3 regions of the Massilibacterium senegalense genome follow, and region 2 is predicted to be linked to each of the others. Evidence: riboswitches for the same ligand, from Rfam matches in the RefSeq annotation. Region 2 holds a riboswitch; each other region holds the start of a gene.
The links. Region 2 has a riboswitch for thiamine pyrophosphate ahead of BN1372_RS10925 (3-oxoacyl-ACP reductase). Riboswitches for the same ligand answer to the same signal wherever they lie in the genome.
Positions count from the first base shown of each region.

Region 1: it holds a riboswitch for thiamine pyrophosphate, as region 2 does, so the genes downstream of both, thiE (thiamine phosphate synthase) here and BN1372_RS10925 (3-oxoacyl-ACP reductase) in region 2, are expected to answer to the same signal.
Region 3: it holds a riboswitch for thiamine pyrophosphate, as region 2 does, so the genes downstream of both, thiC (phosphomethylpyrimidine synthase ThiC) here and BN1372_RS10925 (3-oxoacyl-ACP reductase) in region 2, are expected to answer to the same signal.

Region 1 is NZ_LN831786.1:1,044,545-1,046,818, forward strand. Features, by position in the region: gene BN1372_RS08635 (thiazole synthase) at 1-269, opposite strand, end outside; gene thiE (thiamine phosphate synthase) at 282-911, opposite strand; TPP riboswitch at 980-1,079, opposite strand; gene BN1372_RS08645 (M14 family metallopeptidase) at 1,121-2,257, opposite strand.
Region 2 is NZ_LN831786.1:1,524,131-1,526,404, forward strand. Features, by position in the region: gene BN1372_RS10920 (sulfite exporter TauE/SafE family protein) at 1-329, opposite strand, end outside; gene BN1372_RS10925 (3-oxoacyl-ACP reductase) at 615-1,379, opposite strand; TPP riboswitch at 1,450-1,545, opposite strand; gene BN1372_RS10930 (LolA family protein) at 1,574-2,274, opposite strand, start outside.
Region 3 is NZ_LN831786.1:251,038-253,311, forward strand. Features, by position in the region: gene BN1372_RS04645 (ATP-binding cassette domain-containing protein) at 1-656, shown strand, start outside; TPP riboswitch at 739-854, shown strand; gene thiC (phosphomethylpyrimidine synthase ThiC) at 981-2,274, shown strand, end outside.

The DNA.
Region 1 (2,274 bases), 480 kb from region 2:
GCTAATCTAGCAATACGAATCGCTTCATCAGCAGTTTTTGCTCCAGAAGTATTCGGCAAGTAAACAAATTCTTTTTCAAAGTGTTGTAAAATGGCATCTTCATCGGGATGTTCTAAATTGACACGTCGAATAGCAAAGGTTAACACGTCTGCTTCCGCTGCACGAATCGCTTCATTTTGAATAAAAGGGTTCGGATAACGACCTGTCCCTAGAAAAAAACGAGATTGTAATGTTTTACCACCAACGACAAGATCATCTTTCTTTTTCACTGTTCACATCTCCTATTTTTCATATGCGTCTATTTTTTGGATAAATTGTTCACATGTTTTCGTTACATTTTTACTTTCGACAATTTCACTAATCGCACAAATTCTTGTTGCTCCTGCACGTAACACTTGGTCTACGTTATGAAGTTTAATGCCTCCAATGGCAACAAACGGAATCGTAATTTCTTTCACTACTTCTTCAATATATTTTGTTGTTACCGGATCTACTACATCAACTTTACTTTTAGTAGGAAAAATTGGACCTACTCCAATATAATCCGCTCCGTTTTGTTGTGCTTCGCGAGCTTCTTCGATGCGATGCGTTGAGATTCCAATAATTTTATTAGGTCCTAAAATTTTTCTTGCTACTTGAAGTGGTAAATCCTCTTGTCCTAAATGAACCCCGTCTGCATCAACTGCTAATGCAACATCGACATAATCGTTAATCACAAAAGGTACCTCGTATTTTTCGGTTAATGCGCGTAACTGCAATGCTTTTTCATACACCTCTTTTTTGGAGCTATTTTTATCACGTAATTGAATAAAATCTGCTCCCCCACGAATTGCTTCTTCCATTACTTCTACCAATGGACGATTCGGGTGAAATTGTTCACCAGTAATCGCATAAAGTTTAAATTCCTTCATCCGATGAGCCTCCTATCTCAAATAAAAAAGCCGTTAAAAAACAAACGTAGGTTTTTTAACGGCTAATATATGCTATCAGTCGACTTCCCTACGCTGGTGTTAACCAGTTCAGGTTCATAGAGTTGAAGTTTCCCTCTCTCAGCCATATTGGCACCCCTAGTCTACTTTCTGTTATATTACATTCATTATGACAAAAAAAAACGAATCTTTCAACTAAACAGACCAAGACTCGCTAAAAATATCTTGAAAGTCTCTGCGGCCATTTTATCAAAATCGTCTAAAGGTAACGGATTTTCCCCACGGCCTACTTCAATCGTAAAACCAGGACGTCTATAGTGATGAATAAACCAATCACGAAACCCCGCATAACTATCGATTGTTTTCACTGCTTTATATCCACTTGCACGTTCTATTTCCGCTGCTATCCTTGTGGACTCTTCAGGTTCATGTCCTAAATATCCATAATAAAATTCTTCTCCTTGCGAATGGAACGCAACTAACCGATCAACTTGTTCTTGTTCCACAAGTTTAGCCATTGCAATCGATTCTGGCTCCGATAGGGGGGAATAACCTGGAAAGTCTCTAGGAGCAGGATGTTTCGGTTTTCTGTATTGTTCTTTTTCCCAACATGACGGATACTGATTATTTAAATCAACCCCACAAATATTAGCTTTCCAATGAGAAAAAGTATCGACTCCATTATTGACATAAGAAACATACGATTGAAAAGGACCGGCAGCTGGCAACCCTTTTATGACTAAATCAACCCCATCAGGATTAACCATTGGAACGATTGAAACTACTATCTCTTCATATAATACACGCATGTTTTTTTCTTTCCATTGTTCGTAATCGATTAACTGAAACACATATTCTTTTACAGCATTCATCAAAAGAGCAGATGTTATCCATTCATTCGCATGGAAGGACGCATTAAAATGTACAGTGCGTTTCCCTCTTCCGATTTTCAGTTCATAGATGGGATTATTTAACCGAGAGTAACCAATCACTTTTTTTTGAACAAACGGAAAAGCAGTACATAAAAATTGAATATGTTTTTCGCAAATTTTTGAATGATATGGTTGCTTTGTTTTCATCATTCTTTTAGAAACGGGCATTAAAATATTCCAATATGTTTCATCTACTTTATTATGTCGACAAAACCAGTCAGGATGTTGGTGATATTTCTCGACCGCTTCCTCTAGCTGTTCTCGTTTTACGATTTTTTTTGGAATATACCCAGGAATAGCCCACTTTTTTTGTTGCTTGTATGCATCTTCTAATAGAAAACTAGGAAGGTTAAAAAAATGCTGATAAGAAGACAACGCTTGCTCAAAAGACACCATCCTTCCCTCCAATCTTT
Region 2 (2,274 bases):
ACATTAATCATATTTTCTTCTAAAAGACGAGAACCGTATCCACCGATAAAACTACCTAATAAAATTGCGGTACCCATATAAATAATTAATTTTTTATTTAAATATCCACCTTTACGATATGCCCATACACCACCAATTGTTGCGAAAAATACTTGGATGGCACTAATACCTGATACTTCATGGGCAGTAAATGCTGTAAATCCTAAAAGTGGTGGAATATACAACAACATCGGATATTTAATAATGGATCCTCCAATACCGACCATTCCTGAAATGAACGATCCAACAAATCCAATCATAAAGATTAGTACAATAAAGCCTATATCCATGTTTTCACCCCTTCTTCATACCTTATTGGGTATATTTATTTTGATAAAAAAACGGCGTAATCAATACCCCTACATGTATATTATTCTACTCATGTAAAATTGTCAACCATTAAATTTTATTTTTCATTTTCACGATTAGACTCTAATTTATCATCGTTATACACATAAGGAGTGTACGTTTATCGTTTCCGCTCCCCTCATTTCATATACAGTCTGAATAGATGACGGGGTATATTTTTACTAAAAAAAGTTGAAGCAACAAGAAGTTGACTTCAACTTTTACCATTAATCCATTACTAATCCGCGATCGACTACTAAGTTCTGACCAGTAACCGCACGAGCCCATGGGGAAGCAAAAAACAGAACCGCTTGCGCTAAGTCTTCCGGTGTCGTTACTTGTTGCATCGGTGTACTTTGACGAATCAATTCAAACACTTCATCCGTTGTGGCACGGCTTGCATCTGTCGTTTTTAATAATCCACCTGATACCATGTTCATCGTAATATTATGTGGACCTAAATCACGAGCCATGTTTCTTGTAAACCCAAGTAATGCTGCTTTTCCTGTTGTATACTCATGATATGGAACGACTGGATTTTGGAATAAATTTGTCCCAATGTTAATAATCCGACCAAATTTTTGTTCCTTCATTCCTGCTAATGCAGCCTTCGTTGTATTTAATGCAGCTTTTACGCTACCTTCAAATTGCCCTAAATATTGTTCCCATTCAATTTCTTCGGCATTTTTTTGATTAATTGGATCAAATTTAAAATTCACTAACGCATTATTTACTACCGTAGATACTGGTTGGTTAAAATAGTTTGCAGCTTTTTCAAACATTGTTTGTACGTCCTGTGGATGACGAACATCCGCTTGAATAGCAACAGCCTTTTCGCTACCAATTTCAGATGCTAGTTGTTCCGCTGCTTCTTGACTGCTGAAATAGTTGATAACGACTTTAGCCCCTTCTTCCGCAAATGCTTTCGTAATTTCTTTCCCTAACCCGCGTGCTCCGCCTGTCACTAATACTACTTGTTCTGTTAGTTTCATTTTTTTGCTCCTCCCACATCAAAAAAGACCACTTTCAACAAATGAAAGTGGTCTAATAATCTAATCAAGATGATTTACTTTACCACTTCCCTACGCTAGTATGACCTAGATCAGGTTCCAAGGGTCGGACATATCCTCTCAGCTACAAGCTCCCCTAGTGATTGCATGATGTTTTTCTTTTAGTATAGCACTTCTTACTCATAAAAAACAAAACGTTCACTTAATGTTAGCATATCCTCTAATGTTAATGACTCATCTTCAAAATCAATCGAATACACTAGTTCTTCTTCTACCCACGATAAATTACGAATTTGATCATCCATCATTTCCCCTTTTTTCCCTCTAACAGTCACCTCTTTTAATCCAAGGGACTCTTCTAATGCTTCTGTCTTTTCAAAAAAAGTCATCGTAAAATAAGGGGCATTATTTTTAAAATAGTAAATACTAATTTCTGTTATTTCTTCACCATCAAGTGTCATTTCAAACTTTTCTATTTTTTCCATTGATATGGAAGATTCATTCGGTAAATATAAAAAGGGATAACCAATTGCTTTCTTTGCTTCGGCTAACGTTACATCTTGATAAGACATCGTGTCTTCCATTTTTTTGAACACGACATCTTTTGGGACTTTTAAGACGAATAACTTTTCATTAAGCATTGGGGAATAATTAATCATTTTTACTTCATATTTGACATTTATATCTCCCATTGAAGCTTCCAGTTTTAAAGGCAACCATGTTTTTTGATCAATCCATAATTGTTGTTCTTGATACAACGTTCCTTCTTTTTTTGGTTCCGCCTTTATTTTATATGTTTGTCTTTTCGCTACTTTTTCTTCCCCTAATATGTTAATTTCATGTGTTTTTTGCAACGTAATTAACGTATCCATGGCAC
Region 3 (2,274 bases), 1.3 Mb from region 2:
TAGAAAACTGTTCGTGGACCGTTCCGATGGGAGAAATCATTGGGCTTGTTGGCAAAAATGGAGTAGGAAAAACGACTTTGCTCCAACTAATGGCTGGTTTAAAGAAGCCAAATCAAGGGACGTTGTCGATTAATGGAAAAGCGATAGACAGAACGAGTGGTGCATCAGTTCGGTACGTTTCGAAAGAATCGTCTTTTTATCCATTTATGTCAGTAGAAAAATGGATCGACTATTATCGTTTGCAACATCCGAGCTTTAACGATGCAAAGTGGATGGAACTGAAGAAATGGATACCAATCGTTAAAGGACAAAGGATGGGGCAATGTTCGAAAGGGGAACAAAAGGTGATTAATCTTGCTTTAGCATTAGCGTGCGATGTTCCGTATTTATTATTAGATGAGCCCCTTTCTGGTTTAGACCAACATATTCGTCAAGCGTGGATCAATAGTATCATTGCGATATTCGAACCTGAGAAACAAACCATTATTATCGCTACCCATGACGTACTCGAGCTTGAACCATTGTTTGATTGTTTAGTATTGTTACGAGATGGAAAAATAGAAAAAAACGTTCGCGTAGAAAAGCTGCAAAATGACGGATATACGTGCGGTACATGGCTTCGTCAAGAACTCGCTCCATTAAAAAAAGAATTGTAGAAAAATAGGTCAAAAGATTGATTTCAAAAATATGGTTGCAAATGACTGTTATGAATGTTATGATGGTGGCGAAGTTAATATCGTGTACTACTAGGGGTGTCTATGAGTATAGACTGAGATTGAAACATGTTTGACGTTTCTAAACCCTTTGGACCTGATCTGGATCATACCAGCGTAGGAAAGTAGTGTAACAATAGACAATCGTCTATTTTACATTGGCGTCTATAAGCGGGTCTCATAAAATGAGGGTCGTTTTTTTTATGTATTCGCCTGGTATCCGCGGTCTCGGTAGTAGTCACATTAAATATAGGAGGCTACATAAACATGGAAAAAGAACAAATCATTCAACCGTTTCCAAGCAGTAAAAAAGTATATGTAAAAGGTTCGCGTGAAGACATTCAAGTTCCATTTCGTGAAATTGCACTTTCACCAACGGTCAATGACCAAGGTGAGACACCAAATGAGCCAATTCGTGTCTATGATACGAGCGGTGCGTATACCGATGAAAGTTGCGAGATTAATATTTATGAAGGGTTGACAAAATTACGTGCTTCTTGGATTGAAGAACGCGGGGATGTAGAACGTTATGAAGGTCGTAAAGTACTTCCGGTTGATAACGGATTTACGACAGAAGAACATTTAAAAAACACAGAAGAATTCAAATATTCAAACGAACATCCACTTCGTGCGAAAGCAGGAAAAAATGTAACCCAAATGCATTATGCAAAAAAAGGAATGATTACACCTGAAATAGAGTATATCGCCATTCGTGAAGGGATGGATCCTGAATTTGTTCGTTCAGAAGTTGCGGCAGGACGTGCGATTATTCCAGCAAATATTAACCACCCTGAAATAGAACCGATGATTATCGGGCGTAATTTCCATACGAAAATTAATGCAAACATTGGAAACTCAGCTGTAACGTCATCTATTTTTGAAGAAGTAGAAAAAATGACATGGGCAGTACGTTGGGGCTCTGATACGATTATGGATTTATCAACAGGTAAAAATATTCATACAACACGTGAATGGATTATTCGTAACTCTCCAGTTCCTGTAGGGACAGTACCGATTTATCAAGCATTAGAAAAAGTAAACGGGGTAGCAGAAGACCTTTCGTGGGAAGTGTACCGTGATACGTTAATTGAACAGGCAGAGCAGGGTGTGGACTACTTTACCATTCATGCTGGTGTGTTAATGCGTTATATTCCGATGACAACGGCACGTACAACAGGAATTGTATCACGCGGTGGTTCGATTATGGCTGCTTGGTGTTTAGCACATCACGAAGAAAATTTCTTATACACTCACTTTGAAGATATTTGTGACATTTTAAAACAGTACGATATTTCTGTTTCACTAGGTGACGGGTTACGTCCAGGTTCTATTGCGGATGCAAACGATGAAGCGCAATTTGCAGAATTACGTACATTAGGAGAATTAACAGAAATCGCATGGAAACATGACGTACAAGTGATGATTGAAGGTCCAGGTCACGTACCTATGCATAAAATTAAAGAAAATATCGACTTAGAACGTGAAATTTGTCACGATGCACCGTTCTATACATTAGGTCCATTAACAACAGACATCGCACCAGGCTATGACCATATTACAT